One region of the Streptomyces sp. NPDC023481 genome, then DNA from elsewhere that is predicted to be linked to it. Evidence: riboswitches for the same ligand, from Rfam matches in the RefSeq annotation. Region 1 holds a riboswitch; each other region holds the start of a gene.
The links. A riboswitch is a leader RNA that binds a small molecule or an ion and turns the genes downstream of it on or off. The one in region 1 is predicted to bind cyclic di-AMP.
Positions count from the first base shown of each region.

Region 2: another riboswitch for cyclic di-AMP. It lies ahead of ACZ3ZD_RS32390 (M23 family metallopeptidase); the one in region 1 lies ahead of ACZ3ZD_RS01810 (transglycosylase SLT domain-containing protein).
Region 3: another riboswitch for cyclic di-AMP. It lies ahead of ACZ3ZD_RS24655 (M23 family metallopeptidase); the one in region 1 lies ahead of ACZ3ZD_RS01810 (transglycosylase SLT domain-containing protein).

Region 1 is NZ_JBVHJE010000001.1:379,237-383,490, forward strand. Features, by position in the region: gene fahA (fumarylacetoacetase) at 1-395, opposite strand, end outside; gene ACZ3ZD_RS01805 (HAD family hydrolase) at 746-1,558, shown strand; gene ACZ3ZD_RS01810 (transglycosylase SLT domain-containing protein) at 1,717-2,205, opposite strand; cyclic di-AMP (ydaO/yuaA leader) riboswitch at 2,211-2,390, opposite strand; gene ACZ3ZD_RS01815 (polyprenyl synthetase family protein) at 2,913-3,923, shown strand; gene ACZ3ZD_RS01820 (LolA family protein) at 4,177-4,254, shown strand, end outside.
Region 2 is NZ_JBVHJE010000021.1:20,757-25,010, forward strand. Features, by position in the region: gene ACZ3ZD_RS32380 (PrsW family intramembrane metalloprotease) at 1-223, shown strand, start outside; gene ACZ3ZD_RS32385 (aldo/keto reductase) at 384-1,328, opposite strand; gene ACZ3ZD_RS32390 (M23 family metallopeptidase) at 1,411-2,448, opposite strand; cyclic di-AMP (ydaO/yuaA leader) riboswitch at 2,458-2,624, opposite strand; gene ACZ3ZD_RS32395 (PP2C family protein-serine/threonine phosphatase) at 2,755-3,933, opposite strand; tRNA gene ACZ3ZD_RS32400 (tRNA-Met) at 4,058-4,131, shown strand; gene ACZ3ZD_RS32405 (dihydrofolate reductase family protein) at 4,214-4,254, opposite strand, start outside.
Region 3 is NZ_JBVHJE010000013.1:131,512-135,765, forward strand. Features, by position in the region: gene ACZ3ZD_RS24650 (GntR family transcriptional regulator) at 1-378, opposite strand, end outside; gene ACZ3ZD_RS24655 (M23 family metallopeptidase) at 577-1,332, opposite strand; cyclic di-AMP (ydaO/yuaA leader) riboswitch at 1,345-1,507, opposite strand; gene ACZ3ZD_RS24660 (M16 family metallopeptidase) at 1,717-3,105, opposite strand; gene ACZ3ZD_RS24665 (M16 family metallopeptidase) at 3,102-4,254, opposite strand, start outside.

The DNA.
Region 1 (4,254 bases):
AAGATCTGGCCGACGTTGCGGGCGTGGTTCTCCGAGGCGTAGAAGTCGACGTAGTCGGCGACCTCGAAGGGCAGGTGCAGGTTCACCTCGGACAGCGGGTGGAACAGCGGCTCGACGGCCTCGCGGCGCGCCGGGTCCGTGACCCAGGAGGTGACGGCACGCCGTACGTCCGACCAGGTGGCGCGGCCGGCGGCCAGCAGCGGGTTGAGGGTGGGCCGGGCGAGCAGCGCCTGGTGGGGCGAGCCGAGCGCGGCGGCCGCGGCGCCCGCGTCGAGGACGTGGTCCCCGAGCCGGACGCCGATCCTCCGCTCCGTGCTGCCGGAGGGCGAGAACACGCCATAGGGGAGGTTGTGCGGGCCGAAGGGGTCGCCCTCGGGGACGTCGAAGGGGGGCATGGGGTGCTGCCTCACTCTCATCCGGGCCATGCATGGCACTGCGTTCCATGTGGTCGGGCCACACGTTACGGCCCACCCGCATGTCTTGGGCAGTGCCTCACGCGGTGCCCACGGCTGCCACAGGTGAGCCGGGGCGCCACGGTGGGGCCGCCGTCCCCGCACGCACGCGCGTGACGGATGAGGCAAGGGGACGGCGGGCAGGAGCGGCCCGCCGACCGCGCACGCGGGGGTGGCCTGCCATCCATCCACGCGCGCGCGTGACATGGGGCGCGTGACGAGGGGCGTGGCAGCACGCAAGTGCGTGGAACGGAGGATGAGTCGGCGGGGCGCGGTGTCCGTATTCTCTGATCATGGCACCCACCCCGGCATACGGACTGATCGCCACCGACCTGGACGGGACGTTGCTGCGCGGCGACGACACCGTCTCCGACCGGTCGCTGGCCGCGCTCGCGCGGGTGGCGCGGGCCGGTGCCCGGCACCTGGTGGTGACGGGCCGCCCAGCGCCGCGGGTACGGCCGCTGCTCGCGGACCTCGGCTGCACGGGGCTCGCGGTGTGCGGGCAGGGAGCGCAGGTCTACGACGCCGGGAGCGACCGCCTGCTGTGGTCGGTGAGGCTGGACCGGGAGCTGGCCGAGACCGCGCTCGGCAAGATCGAGGCGGAGGTGGGGCCGGTCTGCGCGGCGGTCGACCAGGACGGCGTCGACGGGCTCACGCTGATCGAGCCCGGCTACCGGATGCCCCACCCGACGCTGCCCGCGGTGCGCGTCGGCCGGCGCGACGACCTGTGGGCGGAGCCCATCAGCAAGGTGCTGCTGCGGCACGCCATCCTGTCCGACGACGAGTTGGCGGCGGTGGCGCGCGCGGCGGTGGGCTCGCTGGCGACGGTCACCATGTCGGGCCCGGGCACCGTGGAGCTCCAGCCGAGCGGGGTGACGAAGGCGACCGGTCTGGCGCTGGCCGCCGGGCGGCTGGGGGTCGGCGCCGACCGTGCCCTCGCCTTCGGTGACATGCCCAACGACATCCCCATGTTCCACTGGGCCGCGCGCGGTGTCGCCATGGCCGGCGCGCACCCCGAACTGAAGGCGGTGGCCGACGAGATCACCTTGTCGAACGAGGACGACGGCATCGCCGTCGTCCTCGAACGACTCTTCCCGCCCGACTGACCGGGAAGTCGACCCGGCCGGGGGGCCGACCGACTGACCGGCATATCAGTAGCGCCGGCCGCGGCTCCGGCCCCGAGTCGGCCCGGCTCCGGCCTCGAGTCGGCCCGACTGCGACCCTGAGCTGGCCCGGCTGCGGCCCTGAGCCGGCCCTGAGCCGGTCAGTACGCGCTGAACACGTTGTCGATCGACCCGTACCGCGCGGCCGCGTAGTTGCAGGCGGCGGTGATGTTCGCGACCGGGTCGTAGATGTTGAACGAGGTTCCGGCCACGTGGTACGCGTTGAACGTGGGGTCGATGACCTGGAGCAGGCCCTTGGACGGGATGCCCTTGGCGGCGTTGGAGTCCCAGAGGTTGATGGCGTTCGGGTTGCCCGAGGACTCGCGGATGATGTTGCGGTAGATGCCGTTGTAGGTGCCCGGGATGCCCTTCTGGGCCATGATCGCGAGCGACTCGCGGATCCAGCCGTCCAGGGTGTTCGGGTAGCCGGCGGTGGTGGTGGCGGCCGTCGCGGTGGTGCTGGGGGCCGCGGCGGCGCTGGTCGCGCCGATGAGCGGCAGGGCGAGTACGGCGGCACCGGCGCCGGCGGCGGTGACGGCGCGGACGAGACGGCCGGTGCGGGTGCGGCGGGGCTGAGCGGCAGCAGGCATGGCGGTGTTCCTCTCCGGCGCCTGCGAGGTGAGCTGTCGGGTTCGGGCTGGGAGGTGCCCGGCCGTGCCCTGGAAGAGGCACGGCTTCACCCCGAGCCGTTCCGGTGCGGCGTGTGCCGTCCGGTCCGGCGACTTACCTGGGTCCCCCGCTCCTGCCGTACGAATGAGTTCGTCGATGGGTTACGCGGGCGGCGGCAGGATTCGGCGTCCGCCCGACGGCCCGGAACGTATGCGAGAGCACATGTCGGAAACAAGGGCCGGATTCATACAACGTGCGATTTGACCTTGATCGATGTCGTATGAGGCGCTTGATCCTTTGCGGTTGCCAATCCTCAACTCGCCGACAGGACAAGGGCTCGCAGGGGCTTTTGAGGGTGGGTCGGGCAGGTGGCCGGAGTGAGCCATTTCACGAACTGGCAAACTACTTCAAATCAGACATGAGGGATTAGGGGGATTGGGGCGGGAAGTCGGAGTGGTGGGGTATGGAGAGGTTGCGCCATAGCGCCCGAATTACTGGGAAAGCTGTAAATTTCCGTTCTTATTGTGTGATCGTCGTCATGCCGATCATGATCCGGTACCGCCCGGGCTGGACCGGTGGGCGCTATCGGTGATCGAACAGGGACCGGATACGCTGACTTGAGTGATGGCAGCGACCTATCGACAAACCGTGTAATCGCCAGCAGACACCAGCAGACAGGAGACCCCTCGTGACCGTCGTCGGGCCGTTCGGGCTGAGCGTGCGGGACCAGGCTCTGGAAGCCGATGTCCAGGCCGGATTGGCGGCTGTCGAGGAAGGCTTGCTCGAAGCCACCAAGAGCGAGGTCCCGTTCATCACGGAGGCCGCGCAGCACCTCGTGCGGGCCGGGGGGAAGCGTTTCCGGCCACTTCTGGTGATGCTCGCGGCCCAGTTCGGCGATCCGTACGCGCCCGGTGTCGTGCCCTCGGCCGTGGTCGTGGAGCTGACCCATCTGGCCACGCTGTACCACGACGACGTCATGGACGAGGCGGCCGTGCGGCGGGGTGTGGACAGCGCCAACACCCGCTGGGGCAACTCCGTCGCGGTCCTCACCGGCGACTTCCTGTTCGCCCGCGCCTCCCAGATCCTCGCCGACCTCGGCCCCGAGGCGGTCCGGGTGCAGGCGCTGGCGTTCGAGCGGCTGGTCACCGGCCAGATCCTGGAGACCGCGGGCCCCTCCGACGGGCGCGACCCGGTCGATCACTACCTGGACGTGCTCGGCGGCAAGACGGGCTCCCTGGTGGCCGTCTCGTGCCGGTTCGGCGCGATGATGTCCGGCGCCGACGAGACGGTCGTCGACACGCTCACCCAGTACGGCGAACGGCTCGGGGTCGCCTTCCAGCTCGCCGACGACGTCCTGGACATCGCCTCCGACTCCCACGAGTCCGGCAAGACCCCGGGCACCGACCTGCGCGAGGGCATCCCCACCCTGCCGGTGCTCCGGCTGCGCGAGCGCGCCGCCCGGCTGGGCCGGCCCGAGGACGTCGCGCTGTGCGAGCTGCTCGACTCCGACCTGAGCGACGATGCCCGGCACGCCGAGGCGCTGGCCGCGCTGCGCGCGCACCCCGCGCTGGAGCAGGCCCGCCGGGACACCGTGCGGTACGCGGAGGAGGCGCGGGCCGCACTCGCACCGCTGCGCGCGTGCGACGCCAAGGCGGCCCTGATGGAGCTGTGCGACGCGGTCGTGCACCGCGCCGGCTGACCCGGCCGGCCCCGTACGGGCCGCCGCGCCCGGCGTGACCCCTACGGGTCGGGTGGAGATACCACCGTCGCGTGTCATACCGGAGGCGTACACGGAGTTGCCTCCGTGGGCTGACGATTCCTCACGGCCGATTTGGTCAGATGGTCATCACGGAAATCACCACTCCTCACCGATTCGGGTGAGAATGGCGGCTCAGGTGGACCAGCGGACCAACGTGAGGACAGCCGCCGCCGACGACGGAGGTAAGGCACACATGGCACCGTACGAATCCGACGACGCAATGGACGCCGCGCGGGACGACAAGCCGCGCTCCGGCCGGCGCAAGGCCGCG
Region 2 (4,254 bases), on a different contig from region 1:
GCTGGCCTTCCTGCGGCAGCGGGGCCGGGCGGGGAAGGCCGGCGCCGACTTCGTCGTACGGGAGCGGGAGCTGCTGGACGAGCTGTGGAAGCGCAGGCAGGTGGCCCGGCCGGCCCTGGAGTACGCGAGCCGGGCCTCCGTACCGGCGCCGGCGTACCGGGGTGCGGCGCCGTACGGGTATCCGGCGGTGCCGTACGCCGCGTACAACCCCTACCGGACGTGAGCGACCGCCGGGGCCGACGAGCGCCCGGCCCCGCCGGACCGGGCGGACCGGACAGGCAGGGCGGCCAGGGCCAGGCCCTCTCTCTCGGATCTCGCCGGCGTCGCGGGGCGCCGGAAGCACCGCCACCCGAAGCCGGCCCGGTCCGAGGGAAAGGACCTAGCTAGGCGGAGGCCTCCGTCAGCCGGGTCAGCTCGGTGTCCGTCAGCTTCAGGTCCGCCACCCCCACCAGCGCGGGCAGCTGTTCCACCGTCCGTGCGGAGGCGATCGGGGCCGTGATCGACGGCTGGGCGGCGAGCCAGGCCAGGGCCACGGTGGCGACCGGGGCCTCGTGGGCCGCGGCGACCTCGTCCAGGGCCGCGAGGACCCTCTGGCCGCGCTCGGTGCCGAGGTACTTCTCGGCACCGCCGGCGCGGGCGCTGTCGACGGTCGTACCGGGCCGGTACTTGCCGGTGAGGAAGCCCGAGGCGAGGGAGAAGTACGGGACGCCGGCCAGGCCCTCGCGGACGGCGAGGTCCTGCAGCGGGCCCTCGTAGGTGTCCCGGGAGACCAGGTTGTAGTGCGGCTGGAGGGCGACGTAGCGGGCGAGGCCCTCGCGGTCGGAGAACTCCAGGGATGCCCTGAGGCGCTCGGCGGTGATGTTGGAGGCGGCGATGTGCCGGACCTTGCCGGCCTTCACCAGCTCGTCCAGCGTGCCGATGATCTCCTCGACCGGCACCTCGGGATCGTCGTAGTGGGTGTAGTAGAGGTCGATGTAGTCGGTGTCCAGGCGGCGCAGGGAGGCGTCGGCCGCGGCCTTGATGTTGGCGGCGGACAGCCCCCGGTACCGCGGGTGCTGGCTGACCTTGGTGGCGATGACGACATCGGAGCGGTTGTCGCGGGCCTTGACCCACTTGCCGATGATCGTCTCCGACTCGCCGCCCTGGTTGCCCTCGACCCAGGCGGAGTAGGCGTCGGCGGTGTCGATGAAGTTGCCGCCGGCCGCCGTGTAGGCGTCGAGGACGGCGAAGGAGGTCTGTTCGTCCGCGGTCCAGCCGAAGACGTTGCCGCCCAGGGAGAGCGGGAAGACCTGGAGGTCGGAAGTGCCCAGTTGGCGAAGTGACGTCATACGACATGTCAACGCCGGCGGCAGAAGATCGCATTCCGCCGCCGGCGCCGAAATTCGCAAAGCCCCCCGCGGAGCGCGGGTGTCAGGGGGTGAGGCCCTTGCCGTGCAGCCACGCCATGGGGTCGATCGCGCCGGGCTGGCCGCCCGGGTGGACCTCCAGGTGCAGGTGCGGGCCGGTGACGTTGCCGGTGGCGCCGACGCGGCCGATGACCTCGCCGGTGGAGACCTTCTGGCCGGCCTTGACGTTGATCGAGGACTGGTGGCAGAACCACAGCTCGGTGCCGTCGTCCAGGGTGAGGATCGTGCGGTAGCCGTAGGAACCGGCCCAGCCCGCCTCGGTGATCGTGCCGCCGTGGATGGCCTTGATCAGGGTGCCGGTGGGAGCGGCGAAGTCGAGGCCGGTGTGGTGGCCGGAGGACCACATCGAGCCGGCCTGGCCGAAGGTCGAGGTGATCGTGTACGCGGAGGTCGGCAGCGTGTACTGCTTGGCCAGCCGGGCCAGCCGGGCCTCCTCGGCCTTCTTCTCGGCGGCGGCCTCCGCCTTCTCCTTGGCCGCGGCGGCCTGGGCGGCGGCCTCCTTCTCGGCCTGGGCGGCGGCGTCGGCGGACTGCCGGTGGGCGGCGGCGAGCGCGGCGGCGGTGGCCTTGCTCTCGGCCTGGCCCTGCTGATGCTCGGCCTGGGCCATGATCCGGTTGCGCAGCGCCTCGCCCGCGTCGGTGCCGTCCTCGCCGTCGGCGGTGGCCACGGCGACGCCGCTGAGCGTGGCGGTGGCGGCCTCGGCCGGCTGGGAGCCGTCGGAGCCGTGCGCGAAGAGGGAGCCGACGGAGGGCAGGTCCGGCAGGGAGAGGGAGACCGGTGGCTTGCCGGTGTTGGCGCTGGCCATGCCGCCCGCGCCGACCGCGGCGATGACGCCGACGCCGAGGACGGTGGAGCTGCGCGCGAAGCCGCCGCGCTGCTTGGCGACGCGGTGCCGGCCACGGACCGGGGTGACGGACTCCTCGGTCGGATTCCACTCCTCCCAGGGGCCCTCCGCGGCACGGTAGGAGCCGTACCCGAAGGTCTCGGTCTCGCGCTCGGCCGGTATGAACGGGGCTTCTGGGGCAGGCCGGTTGGACGCCACGCGGGCGCGCTCCTTTCCTTCCGCCGCCTACCGGGTTAGCTGACGGGTTCGGAGCAGGAAGGTCTCCTACGCGCGTATAACCGGCGTGACCTGCACGAGTTCACGGCGGTATCCGCGTGATTCACCCCAAGGTGGTGGTTCCCCGGTTCCCTTGCGGGATTCGGCGCGTGCGCACGGAGCCGCCTCTGGTGACGGCTGGGACGACCGCGCTGCGTTATCGAACGTTAATAGACTTGCGAGTCACTTTCCAAGCCGTTCGCCTTGATCATTAACGTTTTGTCGGGCCGGGCCTTTCGGTGGGAACCGTCATGGCCGTCGGACGGCGAGCAGCGCCATGTCATCGGTCAGGTCACCGCCGCAGTGCCGGCGCACGTCCGCGGCGAGCCGGCCGAGCAGCGCGGCCGGCCCGGGGAAGACGCGTCCGGCGAGCCGCCGCCCGGGGTCGAAGAACCGGCCGTGGGCGTCCCGGGCCTCGGAGAGGCCGTCGGTGTGGAAGAGCAAGGTGGCGCCGCCCGGGAAGCGGGCCTCGGTGGCCCGGTCCGGCCACCGGCCCAGGTCGGCCATGCCGAGCGGCAGCGCGGGCTCGGCGGGAGCCAGGGTGCACAACGTGCCGTCGGCGTGCAGCAGCAGCGGCGGCGGATGGCCGCGGTTGACGATCCGTACCACCCCGTCGTCGTGCGGGAGTTCGGCGAGGACCGCGGTGGTGAACCCCTCGAAGGCGTCGATGCCGTCCCGCCGGGTGCCCTCGCGGGCCAGCGCCCGCTCCAGCCGCTCGGCCACCCGCTCCAGCGTGGTCTCCTGCTCGGCCGCCTCCCGGAACGCGCCGATCACCACGGCCACGGCGGCCACCGCGCCCATGCCCTTGCCGCGCACGTCCCCGACGACCAGCCGGACGCCGTGCGGGCTGTCCTGCACCGCGTACAGGTCGCCGCCGATGAACGCGTCCTGGCGGGCCGCTTCGTAGCAGGCGGCGATCTCGAAGCCGCCGATCCGCGCGGCGGGCTCCGGCAGTACGGCCCGCTGGGCGGCCTCGGCGATCTCCCGGGCGGAGGCGAGCCGCCGGTCGCCGCGCCGGACCACCCGGTTGATGGCGGCGGCGAGCAGGGCGACCGTGGCCACGGTGACCACGTCGGTGACGGTGCCCACGGTCGGGTGGGCACCGGCGTCGGTGTGCACGGCGTAGGCGGCGGCGAGGGAGGCGAGGCCGGCGAGGACGGTGGTGCGCAGCGCGGACAGGGGCGCGGCGACCAGCGGGGCGGCGGTGAAGAACGGGACCGGGGTGAAGTCGTCCGGGGTGAGCAGGCCGTACAGGACCCCGCAGCCGACGAGGAGCGCGGGCAGCGCGCGGGCCACACCGCGCGGCCTCGGGCGGCGGGCCCGCGCCGGCGCGGGCCCGCCGCCGAGCCCCGGGTCGGGTACGGGGTCGCCGGGGAGCCGGCCGCCCGCCCTGGCGTACGGGCTCTCCTCCACCTTTCCAGGGCGCACCGCGTGTCTCCCACATGTCCGACGTACCTCCAGGTTTCCGGGCCCCGGGACACCGGGCGACCCCGGTGGACCGAAAGGGGTGTGCGAGCGGTCCCGCGCATGGCGTACACTGGAGTCACAACGACGCGGGGTGGAGCAGCTCGGTAGCTCGCTGGGCTCATAACCCAGAGGTCGCAGGTTCAAATCCTGTCCCCGCTACTGAAACCCAGGGCCCGGAATCCCAAGGATTCCGGGCCCTGGGTGTTTTCCCGCCCGTCCGCCGGGGCGGACGGGCGGGCGCTCACAGCACGTGCGCGTTCGGCGCCTTCGCGAGCTCCTCCA
Region 3 (4,254 bases), on a different contig from region 1:
CAGCGAGCGAAGGTCCTCGCTGCCGCCCCTCCTGGCCCGTTCCTGGCCCAGCCGGACCAGGCCGCGCAGCACCTTCAGATGGGCCTCGGTGCGGCGCTGGGCGGCCCGGGCGGCGCCCAGCGGCTCCAGCAGCATCCGCATCTCCAGCAGGTCGGCGGCCTCCTCCTCGGTCGGCTCGGCCACGCACGCGCCCGCGTGCCGGCGCGTCACCACGAAACCCTCGGCCTCCAGGGTGCGCAGGGCCTCACGCACGGGGACGCGCGAGACGCCGTACCGGCGGGCCAGTACCTCCTCGGTGAGGCGGCTGCCGCGCGCGTGGACACCCGCGACGATGTCGTCCCGGACAGCGGTACACACCGAGTGCGCCGGAATACGCATGACCGACCTCCGCCTTAATCCCCGTGAAACGCCGACGATGGACGCGTGTTCCGTGACTCTATTGCAATAGGCCGGAATTTCCGACGGCGGTCCCGGATCCAGGGATATTTTTTGGTCAGCGAATCAGGCGGACACCGCGAAAAACGACGAAAGCCCCGGCTCGGTGAGCCGGGGCTTCGGACGGTCGTGCGCGGGGTGTCAGACGTTCACGCCGTGCTGGCGGAGATAGGCGACCGGGTCGACGTCGGAGCCGTACTCGGGAGTGGTCCGCGCCTCGAAGTGCAGGTGCGGCCCGGTGACGTTGCCGGTGGCGCCGGACAGGCCGATCTGCTGGCCCGGGACGACCTTCTGGCCCACCGTGACCCCGATGGACGACAGGTGCCCGTACTGCGTGTACATGCCGTCGGCCATGCGAATCACGATCTGGTTGCCGTACGCGCCTCCCCAGCCGGTGGAGACGACCGTGCCGGAGCCCACCGCGTGGACGGCCGTGCCGCTGGCGGCGTGGAAGTCGATGCCGGTGTGCGAACCGGAGGACCACAGGGAGCTGCTGGCCTGGTAGCCCGTGGAGACGTACGAGTGCGCGACGGGGGCGACGAAGGTGTTCAGCAGCTTGCGCTCGGCCTCGCGGGCGGCACGGGCCTTGGCCGCGCGCACCTCCGCGGCCCGCTTGGCGGCGGCCTTCGCCGCGGCCTCCTCGGCCGCCTTCAGCTCGGCGGCCTGCTGCTGGGCGGCGGCCTGCGCGTCGATCTGCTCGGGAACGTCCTGGGTCACGGCGAGGACGGGGACGAGCCCGGTCTGCTCCGTGGGGTTCTCGGCGGCGAGCGCCGGGGAGGCGGCGAGGGTGCCGATCACGCCGGTGGTGGTGAGGGCCGCGATACCGGCCGCCTGAGCGGTGGTCCGCTTGACCCGGCCGGGCTTGCGGTGCTTCCCGGTGGCGCACATGAACGCCATGAAGTGGCTGGTCCTTTCCTTCCCTCTCGCCTACCGGGTTAGCTGACGGGTTCGGAGCAGGAAGGTCTCCTACGGGCTCCCCCACTCGCGCGCGGGCGCCCGATTCACCCCAGGGACTGCGTGGGTCCCCGGCTCCCCTGGCTCGCGCCGTACGGGGACTCGGCGATGACTGTCCGGTGCCGCGGGCGCGGCGCACTGCCTGACGAACAGCCCGGATGACGCTACGGCGGCCCGCTCCCCGTCCTCAAACGGAAGCGGCCTTTTGTAGCGCATCCCACAGGGCAGACAGGCAACCTCCGCCCCAAAACGGGCATCTGAGGGAGCGAGTGGAACAACAGGGCCCTGACGACCGACGCGTTGCCAGGGCCCTGCGCGCGCGTGCCGTTACTCGGCCGCCACCACGGTCACTTCACCGATGCCGAGCGCCTCCACCGGCGCCTTGATGGCGGCCGCGTCACCGACGAGGACGGTCACCAGGCGGTCCACCGGGAAGGCGTTCACGACGGCCGCGGTGGCCTCCACCGTTCCCGTGGCGGCCAGCTGCCGGTACAGCGTCGCCTGGAAGTCGTCGGGCAGGTGCTGCTCGACCTGGTCGGCCAGCGTGCTCGCGACGGCCGCCGCGGTCTCGTACTTCAGCGGCGCCACGCCGACGAGGTTCTGCACGGCGACGTCCCGCTCGGCGTCGGTCAGGCCCTCCGCCGCGACGGTCCGCAGCACCTTCCACAGGTCGTCCAGCGCCGGGCCGGTGTTCGGCGTGTCCACCGAGCCGCTGATGGCGAGCATCGCCGCGCCCGTGCCGTCCGGCGCGGACCTGAGGACCTGTCCGAAGGAGCGCACGCCGTAGGTGTAGCCCTTCTCCTCGCGCAGGACGCGGTCCAGGCGGGAGGTGAGGGTGCCGCCGAGGCAGTACGTGCCGAGCACCTGGGCGGGCCACACGCGGTCGTGCCGGTCGGGGCCGATCCGGCCGATGAGCAGCTGCGTCTGGACGGCGCCGGGCCGGTCCACGATGACCACGCGCCCGGTGTCGTCGGCGGTCACCGGCGGCACCGGCCGGGGCTCGCCCGGGGTGCCGGTCCAGGCGCCCAGGGTGTCGCCGAGCAGGCCGTCCAGGTCGACGCCGGTCAGGTCGCCGACGACGACCACGGTGGCCGTGCCGGGCCGCACATGGCGGTCGTAGAAGGCGCGTACGGCCGCCGCGTCGATCTTCTCGACCGTCTCCTCGGTGCCCTGGCGCGGCCGGGACATGCGGGAGGTCGCCGGGAACAGCTCCTTGGAGAGTTCCTTGGCGGCCCGGCGGGAGGGGTTGGCCAGTTCGTGCGGGATCTCGTCCAGGCGGTTGCGGACCAGCCGTTCGACCTCGCTCTCGGCGAAGGCGGGCGCGCGCAGGGCGTCGGCGAGCAGACCGAGGCCCTTGGCCAGGCGGGAGGCCGGGACCTCCAGGCTGAGCCGGACGCCGGGGTGGTCTGCGTGCGCGTCCAGGGTGGCGCCCGCGCGCTCCAGCTCGGCGGCGAACTCCTCGGCGGAATGCTTGTCGGTGCCCTCCGAGAAGGCCCGCGCCATGATCGTGGCGACGCCGTCCAGGCCGGCCGGCTCGGCGTCCAGCGGCGCGTCCAGCAGCACCTCCACGGCGACGACCTGCTGGCCGGGACGGTGGCAGCGCAGCACGGTCAGGCCGTTGTCGAGCGCGGTGCGCTCGGGAGCCGGGAACGCCCAGGGCCGGGCCTCGCCGGGCTGCGGCCGGGGGTGGAAGTCCATGGTGGCGAGTTCGGTCACTTGGCCGTCTCCTCGTTCTCGTTGCCGGCCTCTACGGTGGCTTCCTGCTCCGGGTCCCCGGGGATGTCGGCGTCCTCCACGGCCTGCGGGGACTTCGGCTCGTAGACGAGCACCGCGCGGTTGTCGGGCCGCAGGCGGGCCTTGGCGACCTCCTGGACCTCCTGCGGGGTGACCTCCAGGACGCGCTGGACGGCGGTCAGGGCGAGCTGAGGGTCGCCGAACAGGACCGCGAACCGGCACAGTTCGTCGGCACGGCCGGCGACCGTGCCGAGCCGGTCCAGCCACTCGCGCTCCAGCTGCGCCTGGGCGCGCTCCATCTCCTCGGGCGTGGGGCCCTCCGCGGCGAACCGGGCCAGCTCCTCGTCGATGGCGGTCTCGATGACCGGCACCTCGACGTCACCCGAGGTCTTCACGTCCAGCCAGCCCATGGAGGGCGCGCCGGCCAGGCGCAGCAGGCCGAAGCCGGCCGCGACGGCCGTACGGTCCCGGCGCACCAGCCGGTTGTACAGGCGGGAGGACTCGCCGCCGCCGAGAATGGTCAGGGCGAGGTCGGCCGCGTCGCACGCGCGCGTGCCGTCGTGCGGGAGCCGGTAGGCGGCCATCAGGGCGCGCGCGGGGACCTCCTCCACGACGACCTCGCGCTTCTGCTCGCCGATGACGTCGGGCAGGGAGCCGTCCCGGGGCGCGGGCTTGCCGTCGTGGGAGGCGATGGAGCCGAAGTACTTCTCGACCCAGGCGAGGGTCTGCTCGGGGTCGATGTCGCCGACCACGGAGAGCACCGCGTTGTTCGGCGCGTAGTAGGTGCGGAAGAACGCGCGGGCGTCCTCCAGGGTGGCCGCGTCCAGGTCCGCCATGGAGCCGATCGGCGTGTGGTGGTAGGGGTGGCCCTCGGGGTAGGAGAGCGCGGTCAGCCTCTCGAAGGCCGTGCCGTACGGCACGTTGTCGTAGCGCTGGCGGCGCTCGTTCTTGACGACGTCCCGCTGGTTCTCCATGGACTCGTCGTCCAGGGCGGCCAGCAGGGAGCCCATGCGGTCGGCCTCCAGCCAGAGCGCCAGCTCCAGCTGGTGGGCGGGCATGGTCTCGAAGTAGTTGGTGCGCTCGAAGCTGGTGGTGCCGTTGAGCGAGCCGCCGGCGCCCTGCACCAGCTCG